2 regions of the Paenibacillus sp. sgz302114 genome follow, and region 1 is predicted to be linked to the other one. Evidence: riboswitches for the same ligand, from Rfam matches in the RefSeq annotation. Region 1 holds a riboswitch; the other holds the start of a gene.
The links. Region 1 has a riboswitch for ZMP and ZTP ahead of AC0LWF_RS22680 (GNAT family N-acetyltransferase). Riboswitches for the same ligand answer to the same signal wherever they lie in the genome.
Positions count from the first base shown of each region.

Region 2: another riboswitch for ZMP and ZTP. It lies ahead of rpiB (ribose 5-phosphate isomerase B); the one in region 1 lies ahead of AC0LWF_RS22680 (GNAT family N-acetyltransferase).

Region 1 covers NZ_JBVYOI010000012.1:29,372-36,986, forward strand. Annotated here, with positions in the region: gene AC0LWF_RS22660 (NUDIX domain-containing protein) at 1-640, opposite strand, end outside; gene AC0LWF_RS22665 (hypothetical protein) at 810-1,028, opposite strand; gene AC0LWF_RS22670 (hypothetical protein) at 1,100-1,336, opposite strand; gene AC0LWF_RS22675 (Cof-type HAD-IIB family hydrolase) at 1,348-2,124, opposite strand; ZMP/ZTP riboswitch at 2,284-2,365, shown strand; gene AC0LWF_RS22680 (GNAT family N-acetyltransferase) at 2,416-3,525, shown strand; gene AC0LWF_RS22685 (hypothetical protein) at 3,680-3,937, opposite strand; gene AC0LWF_RS22690 (mannonate dehydratase) at 4,391-5,389, opposite strand; gene AC0LWF_RS22695 (phosphodiester glycosidase family protein) at 5,554-6,354, opposite strand; gene AC0LWF_RS22700 (stalk domain-containing protein) at 6,531-7,615, shown strand, end outside.
Region 2 covers NZ_JBVYOI010000008.1:196,497-204,111, reverse strand. Annotated here, with positions in the region: gene AC0LWF_RS20210 (MDR family MFS transporter) at 1-13, opposite strand, end outside; gene AC0LWF_RS20205 (L-threonylcarbamoyladenylate synthase) at 260-1,402, shown strand; gene AC0LWF_RS20200 (manganese efflux pump MntP) at 1,701-2,258, shown strand; gene AC0LWF_RS20195 (low molecular weight protein arginine phosphatase) at 2,289-2,864, shown strand; ZMP/ZTP riboswitch at 2,938-3,020, shown strand; gene rpiB (ribose 5-phosphate isomerase B) at 3,294-3,749, shown strand; gene AC0LWF_RS20185 (TIGR01440 family protein) at 3,768-4,358, shown strand; gene AC0LWF_RS20180 (serine hydroxymethyltransferase) at 4,385-5,632, shown strand; gene AC0LWF_RS20175 (LacI family DNA-binding transcriptional regulator) at 5,799-6,824, shown strand; gene AC0LWF_RS20170 (ABC transporter substrate-binding protein) at 6,989-7,615, shown strand, end outside.

The sequences.
Region 1 (7,615 bases):
CCAAATGACCTTCTTCGGAGGTAGGTATCATATGAGATTGTAATTGCTCCGAGCTTGCTTCAAAGAGATGACTAACTTCATGCTGAGTAATTCCTTTCTCGTCAGTCCTTCTCGTCTCAACTACACCAAGAAATCGCCCTATTGTACATTCGACACCTAACTCCTCGCCCAATTCTCTCTTTAAAGCTTGTTGTGCGCCTTCCCCTAGCTCAATACTACCACCAGGCAGAAAAGAGTGCGCCCCTTTTAAACGAGCGATTAGTATTTTCTTGTTATGTACAATGACTGCGCGTGCGATATGCCGGAATTTGATGTTTGGCAGAAAATAGTCCGAAGGGATCTCGCCATTAGAGTAATACCGAACTACCTTCCCCGCTGCCTCCGCATACTCGATCTCTCTTCTCGTACTCGTTCCGATGTAGCCGCCAACGTCGATCACGAATATTTCGTCTGATAGATTAATCTTTCGCAAATGCAGCTCACCTAGTAATTCTGCTTGATGCTCTGACAGCTCAAAGCCCTCACTTTGCTCGAAGAAAGCAAGACTAATTACAATATGTCCTTGAAGGGTAAGGAATGCGTTCATTTGATTGAACTTCTCCTTGAATTTAGTCGAGCCACATAAGGTTATTACGCTCATTAACTTCTCTCCATCTGTTTAAATTCTGGCTTTCTAGACATCTCACAATCCACTTAGATTTACGGGCAATCGATACAGAATCGCTGCCTGTTTTAATTTAATCAATGCAACCTCAACCGAAGTTTCGATATATCCAAGGATTTGATCGAACGTGAATACATGAAGCTTCTCAGAGATTACTGCGGGGGGGATAATTCATATCTTCTATAACATGGGGAATAAGCGCTTCGACATCTGCGGACTTCACCTCAACGAGATCAATAACATCGTTGCTATGAATCAACAACCTGTTCAACTCATCTTTCAAACCGTAATGCTCCAGCAATTGCCCGTTTAACAAGCGAAATTCTTTGTGATATTGATTGTATAGCTCTTTATTTGCTTCCATCCGATTACGCAGCCAAGATAGATTGAAGCCTTTTAACCAGATGTCATCAGCGACCAGATGTGTAAAGTAGCCTAGAATATACGCGCTTGCAGCGTGTGTTTGGTATTTATATAGAAACCCTGCGTAATCAACGCTTCGCGAAAAGTCATGTAAGTGTCATGTAAGTCGCCTTGAAAGAAATGCGATTCATTCTTGGTGGAGACAGCATCCGGAGCGATACCTCCTAGCAGAAATAGCGTACGATCTTCTAACGAGAGACTCTCTGCAATTCGAATCGCTATAATCGCATGCATGATTCTTGAACCCATTTTGACTCCTCCTAACTAGTCTCAATTGCAACAAATCTCTCGATTGCAGCAGCAACACCATCATTATCATTGGATTCGGTTATGTGGGCTGCGCAATTCTTTAGTTCAATTATTGCATTATCCATGGCGATCGGAAATCCGGACATCTGGAATAACCCGACATCATTAAAATCATCCCCGAATACCATAACGTTTTCTGATTTCACTCCAATATCGCTTAACACCCATTGCACGGCTTTTTCCTTAGAGGCTATTTTATGCATGATTTGGACCAATACTCCTTCATCGGTTGCGATAACGTTTACAACTTCACTGAATTGTTCGCTTATATCGATCCAGTTGCTGCAGCCTAGAACCAATATTTTGGTCGGGGAAAGTGAACTCATATGCTCTTTATCAACAACCTGCGGCTTCGGATCATTCGGGCGGATACCCAGTTGAGCTCCTCGGGAATCTGGAACTGGGCTGCACGTATACCATAAATCATTCACCTCGTAGGAGATCATCGCTTGAGGTTCCCTTAACTCGATGAAGTTGTTAATCTGCCTGCTAATCTCCATTGGAATGCTAATGTGCCGCTCATTTTGTTTTGATTTGCAAGTGACTAAAGCTCCGTTGTAATAAACCATGTAGTCTACAAAAGGGAACTTCATCACAAATTGATTAGCCGCTCTAGGCGGGCGCGCCGTGGCAATAATAATATGTATTCCAGCATCAAAACATCTTTTAACAGCCTCATGATTTCTAGGAGATATCGTTTTATCACTACCGAGCAAGGTTCCGTCCAAGTCTAGTACAATTGCTTGAATATTAGACAGCTGTATCTCCCCCTACAAAATACGTAAATTGGTAAAATAATACTAGCAAATAAAGATGTCGTCAACCTAAATATTCAGAAAATTCAGTTGAAATTATTCTCTTCCCCGTCTTATAATAGTCAATAAATAAACGGGATGCGTAACTGGCGAGAACGTAGATCACTACGGGGGAGCGTATCTTTCAAACTAGCCGTTCGCCTGGGCAAAGCATTTGGTTAACTCTAACCAGATGCTTTTCTATTTTCTAAGGAGAGTGCCAGGATGTTGTCAGTCAAAAATGTTGCCGTAATCGTGTATGACCATGTGGATGCGCTAGATGTGACCGGCCCGTTCGACACGTTCGCTATTGCTAGTAATTGGGGACAGGACTTCCGCGTTTATACGGTTGCCCTGGAGTCTAAAGATGCTATCCGAACCATTAGCGGCTTAACGATTCAGCCAGACTTCGCTTCTTGGGATTGCCCGGATCCAGACATTCTCGTCGTGCCGGGAGGCTGGGGATCCCGCAAAGAGATGTATAACGAGAAGCTGACCAGCTGGATCTACGAAACCTCAAAGCGGGCTTCGTTTACTCTGTCTGTTTGCACAGGGGCACTATTGCTCGCCAAAGCCGGACTTCTCGTTGGATTGCGCGCGACTACCAACAGACGTGCCATGGATTTGCTCAGGGAGGCAGCGCCGGCTAGCACAACGCTGGTCGAGAACGTCCGTTACGTGGATAACGGTCGGCTTATTACATCAGCTGGCGTTACAGCGGGCATTGATGCGGCGCTGCATCTTGTCGCCAAGCTTCTCGGAGAAGAGCGTGCGCTCGAAACGGCATCTAGGCTGGAGCATGATTGGCGGCGCGAGCCTTCCGAATTGCTTTCTTTTCGCAGGGCAACAGATGAAGACGTAGATGGTATCCGTCCCCTGTTTATTGATGCAGCGCAATGGATTCATGCGACGCACGGCTTGTGGCAGTGGAGAGCTGAACATTTCAATCGCGGGATGGTCGAAGCTTTTGTCCGAGATCAGGAAGTGTTTGTCGCCACTCTGGGGAATGAGGTTGTCGGTTGCTTCTCCATGCACTGGCGAGATGAGGAAATATGGGGAGAGAAATTTCACGAGGATGCGGGATATGTTCATCGGTTATGCGTATCGCGCAAACGAAAGGGAGAAGGAATCGGCCGCGAGCTCATCCGCTATGCAGAAAGTTATATTCGGTCGAGAGGTAAACGCTGGCTCCGGCTAGACTGTATGTCCAACAATCCGAGTCTGAACGCCTATTATGTCCATTCAGGATTTAGCTATAAGGGCCTCTATGACGCTGGCATGTGGAGTGCGAATTTATATGAGCGGGAGATAAAAGATAAGCCACCGGCGCGCTAGTATGACTCACTCCAGTATTTTGGATCGAAGCATGCCTGAGGAATTCTAGCGGTTGCCTCAGAGCTTATTCACACACATTTAAACATTCTTGACATCTAACGGTTGCCCAGACTTACAGCGGCAGGCTCCTATCCGAGTCAATTCTTGTTCAGAACTACAATTTCTCCCTCGGGAATGATAGAACAGGCAGCTGTTCTTCCGCCTTGTAACCCATACATTTTGACAATTGCACATCAATAAAATCACGATCTCGTTCATGAAGTCGAATCGACTTACACTCATATACGATCTTGTTCTTATTATTAGGAAACCAAGCATCTCTTGAATGATCAACGGTCCACTTGACTTCCCTCCCGTTCGTAATGACATCATGGATGACCGGACCACTGTCCATACCTGGTTCAATAATCATTAAGTTGTCACCATGACCCTCATTGAATCGACTCACCATTTCTTCAAGCCGATCCAGATCCGCTTTGTCATAATTAATGATAACTGCATTATTGGTTGTTCTGTTCGTCTCAGGCTTTACGATAAGGATTGATATGACACCGAGCAAAGCAACAATGATTAGGGTCTGCAGTATTACAATAGTTCTACTAATTCTGATATCAGTTCCTCCTAGATAAAGTGATCAGTATCCGAGATATTCGCTAATAATTGGCAGTTATCCTGCCCTTAAGCTATTTCGTTAGATTAAAAAAGCAACCAATCCAATAGGTTGGTTGCTGGTTACCACTATCTCGGAATAAATGCAAATGTCCATTTATCTTGGGCCACTCACTGCTATTCAGCGAAATAAGGTGGGGATTTCCACTTTCGAAGCACAAACCTACTCTGGCATGCCTTTTGCTCCATAACGCCTTTACCTCTCAATCAACTCCAACGCATTCAACAGCCCCTGCATATACCCGACGGCATGAGCGCGTGCTCGATGGCCCCATGGGGAATCATTTATGACGCTTGGCACGTGATCGTCCATCAGGAAGCCTGTAAATCCTGACCGTTTCAGCTCCAGCAGCACTTCAGCGGGATGATAGTTTCCTTCGCCGAGGAAGCACTCTTGGAACTTCGGCATCGTGCCTTGTACATCTCGGAAATGCACATAACAGATTTTGTTCCGCGGGCCAAAATATCGAATCATCTCCATCACATTCGCAGCGCCATAGACCATCTCCGAGCAGCAGCCGAGGCATAGATTCAAGCCCCAAGCATCACTATTTGCAATCGCTTCCGCCCTCTTGAAATTATCCACTTTATAGAAAATCCTCGCCGTTCCATCAAGCATAGCAACCGGTGGATCGTCAGGGTGTAGCGCCAGCCGGACGCCAGCCTCTTCGGCTACTGGAATGACAGCCTTTAGGAAATATGCATAATTGTCCCACATGACCGACTCATCTGGTATTCTCACTTCCCGATTCGCAGCATACTTCACTTGATTGATGCCGCTTGCTGCCGCTTCAAGATCGAACGCCGTACATAAAGCCCCTCCCCGACCCGGCTCCGAGGACGTCCGCCATACGAAATTCGGCATGAAGTGGTGACCAAGGACAGGGATTCCAGCACGGCCCATATACCGGATAATGGTGCTATAGTTCTCAATTTGCTCATCCCTGCCGGGCAGTCCTAGCATGATTTTATCGTAGAAACGAATCGGAACATTCTCAATAGACTCCAAGAACAGTCCATTGTCATCGCATGTCTTCTTAATCGCATTCAGATCCTCGTAAGTCCAACACGCAACACCTGGAATATTCGGGGTGTTCAACTGGACACTCGTTACTCCAAGCTGCTTGGCAAAAGTCATCGTTTCCTGAGTCAGCTCTTGCATTTGACCTAAGGCAATGCGTATGTTCCGCTTCACTACTAATCACCGTCCAACTCCGAATTTGGATTCAAAAGCTTGACCTATTCTCTCCTCTTCCAATATATGTTTGCTAGGTAACACTATGTATCTCAAACGTAATCGCAATCTGATTCTTCTCTTGTACCCACTCCGCAAAGGTTGCAATATTCTTCCAAACACCATCACTTCACGATCCGCATCATCTCCACGACCGGTCGGCTGTCGCCATGCAGCACCATCTCCGCCGCTTGCATCTGGGACGAGCCGTCCCCATCTAGAAAAACACCATCAACCAGCTGCATACTGCCCAACTGCTCGGTTATTGCCGAACGAAAATCTGCCAGCGTCCCCTTCGTGCTGCTAACGATGAGGTAGAGCTTCCCTTGCCGATCATAGACCGCTGCGCTGCGAAGATGACTGTTATCCATGAGCGGTGCATTTTCCAGCATCGCGCGTCCTAGCCACAGGTCATCCTGACCAAGGCTCATGCTGATGCCGCCCTGCGCCCAGAAGTGGAGCGGATCGCTCACTTCCAGCTCTGAAGATTTGCTCACGATCTGCACGGACAACTTATTGCTCGCGCCGTCCCAGACGAGCGTGCCGCGCGGGTATTTGGCATTCTCATCCCCCGCCCCGTATTGCCCCTTCGCACCGCCGACCGGCTGCCCGTTCATGACCGCCATGCTAAGCAAGCTCGTATCGTAGAAGAACCCTCCATTTACGCCGTAATAATCGGATACAGCTAGATTTTGCCGAATGACTTCAAGCGATATATTCGAAGGATCGGTCTGCAGCACATGCAGCTTGAATCCATTCGCAGCCTCTTTCTCCATATATTGATACTCCTGCGCCGGAAAGCGTGCCACATGAGGGCTTGAATGGCTATTTAGCATTTTCAACATGACCACCAGCAGAATTGCTAGCACGAGCAGAATCCCGCCGGTTATGACTGCAACTCTCACGATACGAACCCGATCCGACACTTCATTTCCCCTTTTCTTAACATACATTCTTCACTTACTAGCGAGTCTAGTATATCGAATTCGGCTATAATCTACAAAAAGATAGAAATGGAAACTTTTAGTGTAACAATTCTCGATCTTCCATCGTCTATATCGGCAGTTAGTCCGAATTACGAAGAAGGTCAGGTGAATATACGTTGAAAATATCGCTAAAGCCGCGCCGCACTCTGCTATGCGCACTCACTGCTTTATCCATCCTATTGCCCGCAGCAGGAGCTGGTACAGGAAAGACCGTCCATGCTGAAGGTATCCAGCTGAACTCTTTTCCAAGCTATCTCGAGAAGACACCTGTTACGAAGCCACTTTGGTCCGCTAAGATCGATCATGAGCTGTATATGCAGAACGGCTCTTCATTTGCAGTAGAAGGCAACATCCTCGTCTATTTGCAGAACAAGCATCTCGTCTCTTCCGATGTAACAAGCGGACATGTAATGTGGACGAGCAAAACAAACTACTCAACTACCTTATTCCTTCACAATGGCATCATCTATGCGCTGGGCGAAGATCGCGTGCTCTATGCATTTAATGCCCAGACCGGGAAGAAGATCTGGATAGCCCCGCTCGGCAAGAGCAATCTTGTTCAGGTGAAATTTGATGCCAAACGAGTCTATATAAGCTGCAGAGATGCGCTATTCGCTCTGGATCTGGCAACTGGCAAGAAGCTCTGGATGGTGGATAAGACAGAGGCCTACGCAGTTGATGATTTGACTCTTGTCGGCGATACGGTTGTTCAATCGTACATCGAGCAAGGAGCGATCTCTCACGATAATTTATACGGGTATGACGCTGCTACCGGCAAGGAGAAGTTCGGCTTCGGTTGGGCATCGAATCCCCTTCTTGTGGAAGGCAATCAGCTGTGGGTTAGCTCCTACAATTTCATGGCAGAAGACCCGCTCACGACGCATGTGCTTCAGATCAACACGGACACCGGGAAGCTAGTCAAAGACCAAATCTATGATGTGAGCAAAATCAATGCCGAAATATCCACTTCTTCGCCAAACAGTCCCTATACGAGAATTACGAAGCTGGCGATGGACGGTAATTGGCTCTATATTGGCGTCAATGACGTGGTCTACCGGTATCATCGGGATGCAGATCCGACGAAAGGGGCGCCTTTTGTCTATAACCATCTGTTCCAAGGGACGCTCGGGAAGTGGATTCTAGGCCCAAGTGACGGCTACATGCAGTTTGAAGGGTTTGCTGGCATGAGCTCGCTCTCGAT
Region 2 (7,615 bases), on a different contig from region 1:
CAGGTGGCTGCATAGTGGTTGTAACGCCTCCGTTCTATTTGCTTTATATGTACAGTTTTACATATAAGAGCGACCTTGACATCATACGCTCGGTGCCCAGATGGAGTCAATTGCGGCAGGCTATGGTATGAGGGCACAGCGCGTCAATAAAACGCATTCATGAGGCTTCGGCGGCTTTTTTCGGCTTGATGCAGCCCTGTGATATAATGGAGCAAAATCTATTTTGCACATTGCAGAAGCTGGGGATACGGAATTGAACATGAACACCACGAACACCAATAGAGATATGGGCAACACGATGATATGGCAAGTCAGCGGCACAGCGCCGCAAGCTGGCGAATTGGCGGAGGCGGCGGCAATGCTGCGTGAAGGCGGCGCTGTAGCTTTTCCGACGGAAACGGTGTACGGCCTAGGGGCGGATGCGCGGCGGACGGAAGCGGTGGAGCGGATCTTCACGGCAAAAGGTCGCCCGTCCGACAATCCGCTAATCGTGCATATCGCGGATGCGGCGCAGCTCGCGGAGCTGACTTTGCCGCTTGCGGCTGATGCGGCAGCGCTAGCGGAGCGGCTGATGGCAAGATTTTGGCCGGGACCGCTCACGCTCGTGCTGCCGGTGAAGCCGGGCGCTGTCTCGCCGCGCGTCACCGCAGGTCTGGACACGGTAGCGGTGCGGATGCCCGCGCATCCCGTTGCGCTGCGGCTCATCGCCGAGTCGGGCTGCCCGCTCGCCGCGCCGAGCGCGAATCGCTCGGGCCGTCCGAGCCCGACGCTGGCATCGCATGTGCGCGATGACCTGAGCGGCCGCATTGACGGCATCGTCGACGGCGGCGCGGCAGGCGTTGGCTTGGAATCGACGGTCGTAGAAATCGAGGGCGGCGATTCCGTGCGAATCTTGCGCCCTGGCGGCGTGACCGCCGAAGCGCTGCGCGAGGTTGCCGCGCATGTGGCGTACGACGCCGTGGCAGCGCCCGGCGCCGGCACAGGCGAGAGCGACGGCGAAGGCGAAGGCAGCGCCGCCGCGGATACAGCGGCGCCGCGCTCGCCGGGCATGAAATACGCGCATTACGCCCCGCAAGGGCTGATGCAGCTGGTGAAGGGCGAGCCTGACGCCGTCTCCGCCTATATTCAGGCGGAGACGGCGTCGGCGCGGGAGCGCGGCGAGCGCACGGGCGTGCTCGCATTTGCCGAGCATGCTGCTCGGTACGACGCCGACTGCGTGCTCGTCGTCGGCAGCCTCGCGCAGCTGGAAACGGCTGCGCACGGGCTTTATGGCGCGCTGCGCGAGTTCGACGCGCGCGGCGTGCAGCGCATCTGGGCCGAGACGTGCCCGGAGCACGGCATCGGCCATGCGCTTATGAACCGCTTGGCGAAAGCCGCCGGCCACGCGGTGGTCCGCGCCTAGCGCTCGCGCTTCGCGCTGTGCCTGCGTGGTGTTCTCGGAGCTGAGAGAGCCTAATACGTACTCTCAGCCCAATAATCGGCTGATTGAAGCTCTGTGAGTGCTAATTCAGCACTCTCAGATAAGGAAGCAGCCGAAAGCGCCGCGTCCCTCTATAATGGGTTTTCCAATATACCCCCAGCTCTCGCGCCTCGCACAGTGCCGAGTGCTCTTGTAGGGCTGCTGCTCACCGAGCCTGGTCATCATTCCCCCCTTGTCCGCATATGCTTGTGAAGAAGAAGCGGGACAAGGAGAGGATGACATGATCGAGAGCATGCATGCCGGGCAGCTGCTGACCCTCATTATTATAGCGGTGGCGCTGGGGATGGACGCTTTTTCGCTTGGTGTCGGCATTGGACTCAAAGGGATCCGGTTGCTGGACATTATGAAGCTGAGCGCCGTCATTGCGCTTTTTCACATAATTATGCCATTGATGGGCATCTTCACAGGTGAGTATGTCAGCACGCTGCTTGGCGGCGTCGCGACGACTGCGGCAGGTGCGCTTCTGCTGCTGCTTGGCGGGCATATGATCTACAGCTCGCTGCGCGGTGACGCGGTTGAATCCATTGATTATCGCAGCGGATGGGGGATTCTTCTGTTTGCGCTGAGCGTAAGCATTGACTCGTTCTCCGTTGGCATCTCGCTCGGTATGTTTGAGGCAGATATGCTGCTGACCGTGCTGCTCTTTGGCGTTGCTGGAGGCATCATGTCCGTGCTCGGCTTACTGCTTGGCAGACGCGTCGGCACTAGTCTCGGCGGTTATGGAGAAGCGTGCGGCGGCGTCATTTTATTCACCTTCGGCTTGCTGTTCTTGTTCTGAAATATATAAATATAGAGGAGTGTACGATTCTTGAAACGGATACTGTTTGTCTGCACGGGCAACACCTGCCGGTCGCCGATGGCTGAGGCGCTGCTTCGTACGCTCGCGCAGGAGCGGGGGCTGCAGCTCGATATTCGCTCTGCAGGTGTATCGACGATTGATGGGCTGCCTGTTTCGAAGAACGCGGAAGAAGCGCTGTCCCGCCGTGGTATTGAGCATCGCAGTGCGTCAAGAGCGCTTGAGACTGGCTCGATAGCTTGGTCGGACTTGATTCTGACGATGACAGGAAGCCACAAAAGACAACTGCTGCAGCGGTTCCCGAGCGCAGTGGACAAGACGTATACGCTGCTCGAGTTCGTGAATACCGACCCGGAAGTGCTTGAGCGCATCGCTGAGCTCGAAGGGATTTTGTCCGAGTGGCACATGAATCAAGCGCTAGGCCAGCCGTTTAGTGAAGCGAAGCGCGCTAGACTGCTGGAGCTGGAGCGGCAAATGCCGAACTTCGATATCGAAGATCCTTTCGGAGGACAGCTCAGCGTGTACGAGCAAAGCGCGGCTCAGATCGAGGAAGCGCTGAAGCGGCTGCTTGACCGGTTGCAGCAATAATTGGGCAACCTGAGGCTGCTTGGCCGGATTGATTTTCACGCGATAATCCGTTATGATGAAAATAACTAAAGACGGTTTCCAATGTAACTGGCGACGAGAGTGGGTTAAACCACGGTGGAGCATTGGAATATACGGCCGGTCGCCTGGGCAAAGAGCAGTGTGCGTAAGCATGCTCGCTCTTTTTTTGTCATTCGGAAGATGGATAAGTTTGCCGCTTGCAGCTGAATGACCGTCAGATGAATTTGATTCTTGTTCTGTAATTCAGTTTTTTATGTCCCGCGTTTTTTGCTTGTCGTCGCACAAAACGCATGTTCACCACGAATCTGGTCAATGTTCCTTTTTTGCTTGTCGCCTGAAATCAGGTATACTAGAACCAGTGTGAATCGACATTTTCCGCCATGAGCGGTCACTTGGGAGGTATATGGAATTATGAGAATTGCCATCGGTGCAGACCATGCGGGCTACCGCCTGAAGGACGAGATCGTTCCGTTCATTCAATCGCTCGGTCACGAAATCGAGGACGTCGGTTGCAATTGCGACCAGTCGGTTGATTACCCGGATTATGCGCTGCCGGTTGCTGATCTTGTGGCATCGGGCAAAGCGGATCGCGGCATTCTGATCTGCGGCACAGGCATCGGCATGTCCATTGCGGCCAACAAAGTGAAGGGCATCCGCTGTGCGCTCGTGCACGATATGTTCTCCGCCAAAGCAACTCGCGAGCACAACGATACGAACGTGCTGGCAATGGGCGAGCGCGTCATCGGTCCCGGCGTTGCGCAGGAGATTATCCGCATTTGGCTCGAGACGCCGTTCTCGAACGGTGAGCGCCATGTGGGCCGCGTGAACAAAGTGATGCAGATTGAAGCAAAATTCGCGGACGCGTAAAGGAAGCCGGTGATGACGATGGATCCAGCACAGCTTTCTAATGATGTGGAAACCGTCATTCGCGAACTAGCTTCTGCAGCGCGGCTGCGAGAGGGGCAGCTGCTCGTTATTGGCTGCTCTACGAGTGAAGTGCTTGGCCAGCGGATCGGCACGTCCGGCACGCTGGAAACTGCTGAAGCCATCTATGCTGGCGTAGAGGCTGTTCGGCGCGAGCTGTTGTTCTATCCGGTGTTTCAGTGCTGCGAGCATTTGAATCGGGCGCTTGTCATGGAGCGCGAAGCGGCTGAGCGGTATGGGCTGGAGCTCGTCTCGGCGATCCCTGTGCGCAAAGCCGGAGGATCAATGGCTGCATACGCCTTCAGTAAGCTGCAGGATGCCTGCCTGACCGAGACGGTACAGGCACACGCCGGTCTCGACATCGGCGACACCTTGATCGGCATGCACTTGAAGCGTGTGGCTGTGCCGGTGCGTCCGTCGATTCGTTCCATCGGAGCGGCACATGTGACGATGGCATATACTCGTCCGAAGCTAATCGGCGGAGAACGAGCTGTATATAACCGGGAAGCTGCTAATTTGGCGGCGCCCGGCGCTAGCGATACTTGCGATTAATTATTTTGAGGAGGACTTATACACACATGGAGAACTTACGCAAACAAGATCCCGAAATTTTGGCCGCACTTGGCCTTGAGCTTCAGCGCCAACGCGACAACATCGAGCTGATTGCATCCGAGAATATCGTTTCCGAAGCTGTGCTTGAAGCAATGGGTACTGTTCTGACAAACAAATACGCGGAAGGCTACCCGGGCAAGCGCTACTACGGCGGCTGCGAGCACGTGGATATCGCGGAAGATATCGCGCGCAATCGTGCGAAGGAACTGTTCGGTGCCGAGCACGCGAACGTTCAGCCTCACTCCGGCGCACAAGCGAACATGGCTGTTTACCTGGCAGCATTGAACCCTGGCGACACAGTTCTCGGTATGAACCTGGCGCACGGCGGCCACTTGACGCACGGTAGTCCGGTTAACGCTTCCGGTATTCTGTACAACTTCGTTCCTTACGGCGTAAGCGAAGACACGTTCACAATCGACTACGCGGAAGTTCGCAAGCTGGCGTTCAAGCACCGTCCTCGTATGATCGTTGCAGGCGCATCGGCTTACCCGCGCATCATTGATTTCGAAGAGCTTGGCCGCATCGCTGACGATGTTGGCGCGCTGCTGTTCGTCGACATGGCGCACATCGCAGGCCTTGTTGCTGCTGGTCTTCACCCAAGCCCAGTGCCGCATGCGCACTTCGTTACGACGACAACTCACAAAACGCTTCGCGGTCCTCGCGGCGGTATGATCCTTTGCCGCAAAGCATGGGCGCAAGCGATTGATAAAGCGGTATTCCCTGGTTCCCAAGGCGGTCCTTTGATGCACATCATCGCAGCTAAAGCTGTCGCTTTCGGCGAAGCGCTCCAGCCTTCGTTCAAAGAGTATGGCAAGAACGTTGTGGACAATGCCCAAGCGCTTGCAAACGCGCTGATCGGACACGGCATCAACATCGTTTCCGGCGGCACAGACAACCATCTGATGCTGATCGACCTGCGCAACCTGGGCATTACAGGCAAAGATGCGGAGCATGTCCTTGATTCCGTTCAAATTACGGTGAACAAGAACGCGATCCCGTTCGATCCGACCAGCCCGTTCATTACAAGCGGTATCCGCATCGGTACACCTGCTGCGACTTCCCGCGGCATGGGCGTAGATGCGATGGGTACAATCGCAGAAGTTATCGCAATGACGCTGAAGAACCCGAAAGATGAAGCGGTTCTGACTAAAGCGCGCGGTATGGTTAGCGACCTTATGTCGCAATACCCGCTCTACCCAGGTATGACTTACTAATTCGCGTGTATGGAAATCGGCAGCCTTACTCTAGCTTAAACTGGGGTAAGGCTTTTTTGTTTTGCAAAACAGTAAAAACAAAATGATTGCAATCGCTTTCTTTATTTGTATATAATAAGCTCAAACTCGTTCCGAAACGTTTCGGATGGAAATGGAGAATACGCTGGTGACAACTTTGAAAATGGTAGCTAGGCTCGCCGGTGTCTCTGTTACCACTGCATCACGGGCGCTGAATGGCTATTCAGACGTAAACGAAGACACACGCACGAAGATCAAGCTCGTGGCTCAGGACTTGAATTACAGGCCGAACGTATTGGCACGAAGTCTTGTCACGAAGCGATCTCGCGCAATTGGCGTCATTCTATCGGAGATAAATCGCTCGGGAGCGAAGGATGCACTTATGTACGAAATTTTATGCGGCATCAACGACAGGGCATCCGAGCTGGATTACGACATTATGCTGTTCAGCACGAATCCCAAGAAGCAGTTATCCAAATCCTATTCGGATCTATGCAAAGAGTGGAATGTCAGTGGCGCGATCATTGCGGGGCTGCGGGTTAATGACCCTTACTTGGAGGAAGTTGCAAGCGATACCAATTTCCCGTGCGTGCTCATTGATATTCCGGTAGAGGGCAGCAATGTCGGCCATGTAACGGCAGATGATATCCAGGGGGCCAGATTAGCCGTAAGGCACTTGGTCCAGCTAGGTCATCGTAACATTGCGATGATTAACGGACATAATCAGGCTGTGGTCAGTTTCGAGCGGCTTAAAGGCTATCAGCTCGAGCTGGAGCAGAATGGGCTGACCTTCAAGCCGGAGCTCGTGTACGACGGCGGATTCACGGAAGAAGGCGGGTTTACCGCAATGGGGCAAATTTTGCGCGAGCATCCGGATGTTACGGCCGTATTCTCGGCAAGCGATTTAATGGTGCTAGGAGCGCTTAGAGCTGCCGAGCATTGCGGAAGCAAGGTGCCGGAGTCGATATCGATTGTCGGGTATGATGATATTACGATCGCCTCCTACTGCACGCCTCGCATTACGACAATTAAACGCGATAAGTATGAAATGGGCTATCAATCGGCTCAACTGCTCCTCGACATGCTGACCAAGCAGAAGGCTGCAGCCCGCAAAATCGTCCTGTACAATGAACTGATTGTCCGAGAAAGCACGGCTCGCCCGGCGGTGAAGTAAGGAAGGGCGGCTTTGTTTCACCCAGCAACCGAAACGTTTCGGTATTATTTTTTTCGTAAATTTCCGAAACGTTTCGGATAATGATGGTATTTAGGGCTAGCACCAGCGAAGCCTACTGGTGATGCTCTTAAATATATAATCCTACCAAGAGGAGTTGTACGAGCATGTCAACGAGGGGTAAAGCAGTACTTGTACTTGGTATCACGGCAGCAGTCGTTTTAACCGGATGCGGTTCTAACGGAGATTCGGGCTCGAATGGTGCAGCGGGCAACGCATCGAGTAATTCGGCGGCGACGGCGAATAACGGGGCGGCTTCAAGCGGCAATTCGGAACAGAAGGAAGTAAAGCTGCGTGTCGGCACCTGGGAAGGTGGAGATGGCGCTAAGCTTCAGCAGCAAATCGCAGACAATTACAGTAAAGAACACAGCAATGTCAAAATCTCGATTGAATCGGTACCGGATCAATACGGCACGAAGCTGCTCACGCAAATTGCAGCTGGCCAAGCGCCGGATATTTTCCAAATCGGTGACGGCGACGTCAGCATGTTCATGAAGAAAGGCGCGCTTGAAGATCTGACGCCTTATATTGGAGGCGCTAACGGCGTCAACCTGGACGACTACTATACGAGTGTTCTTGATGTAGGCAAGCTGGATGGCAAGTACTACACAATGCCGAAGGACTACTCAGATATTGCGGTTTATTACAATAAGAAAATGTTCGACGCTGCAGGCATTCCTTACCCACAAACAGGCTGGACATGGGATCAGTTCTACGACACAGCGAAGAAGCTG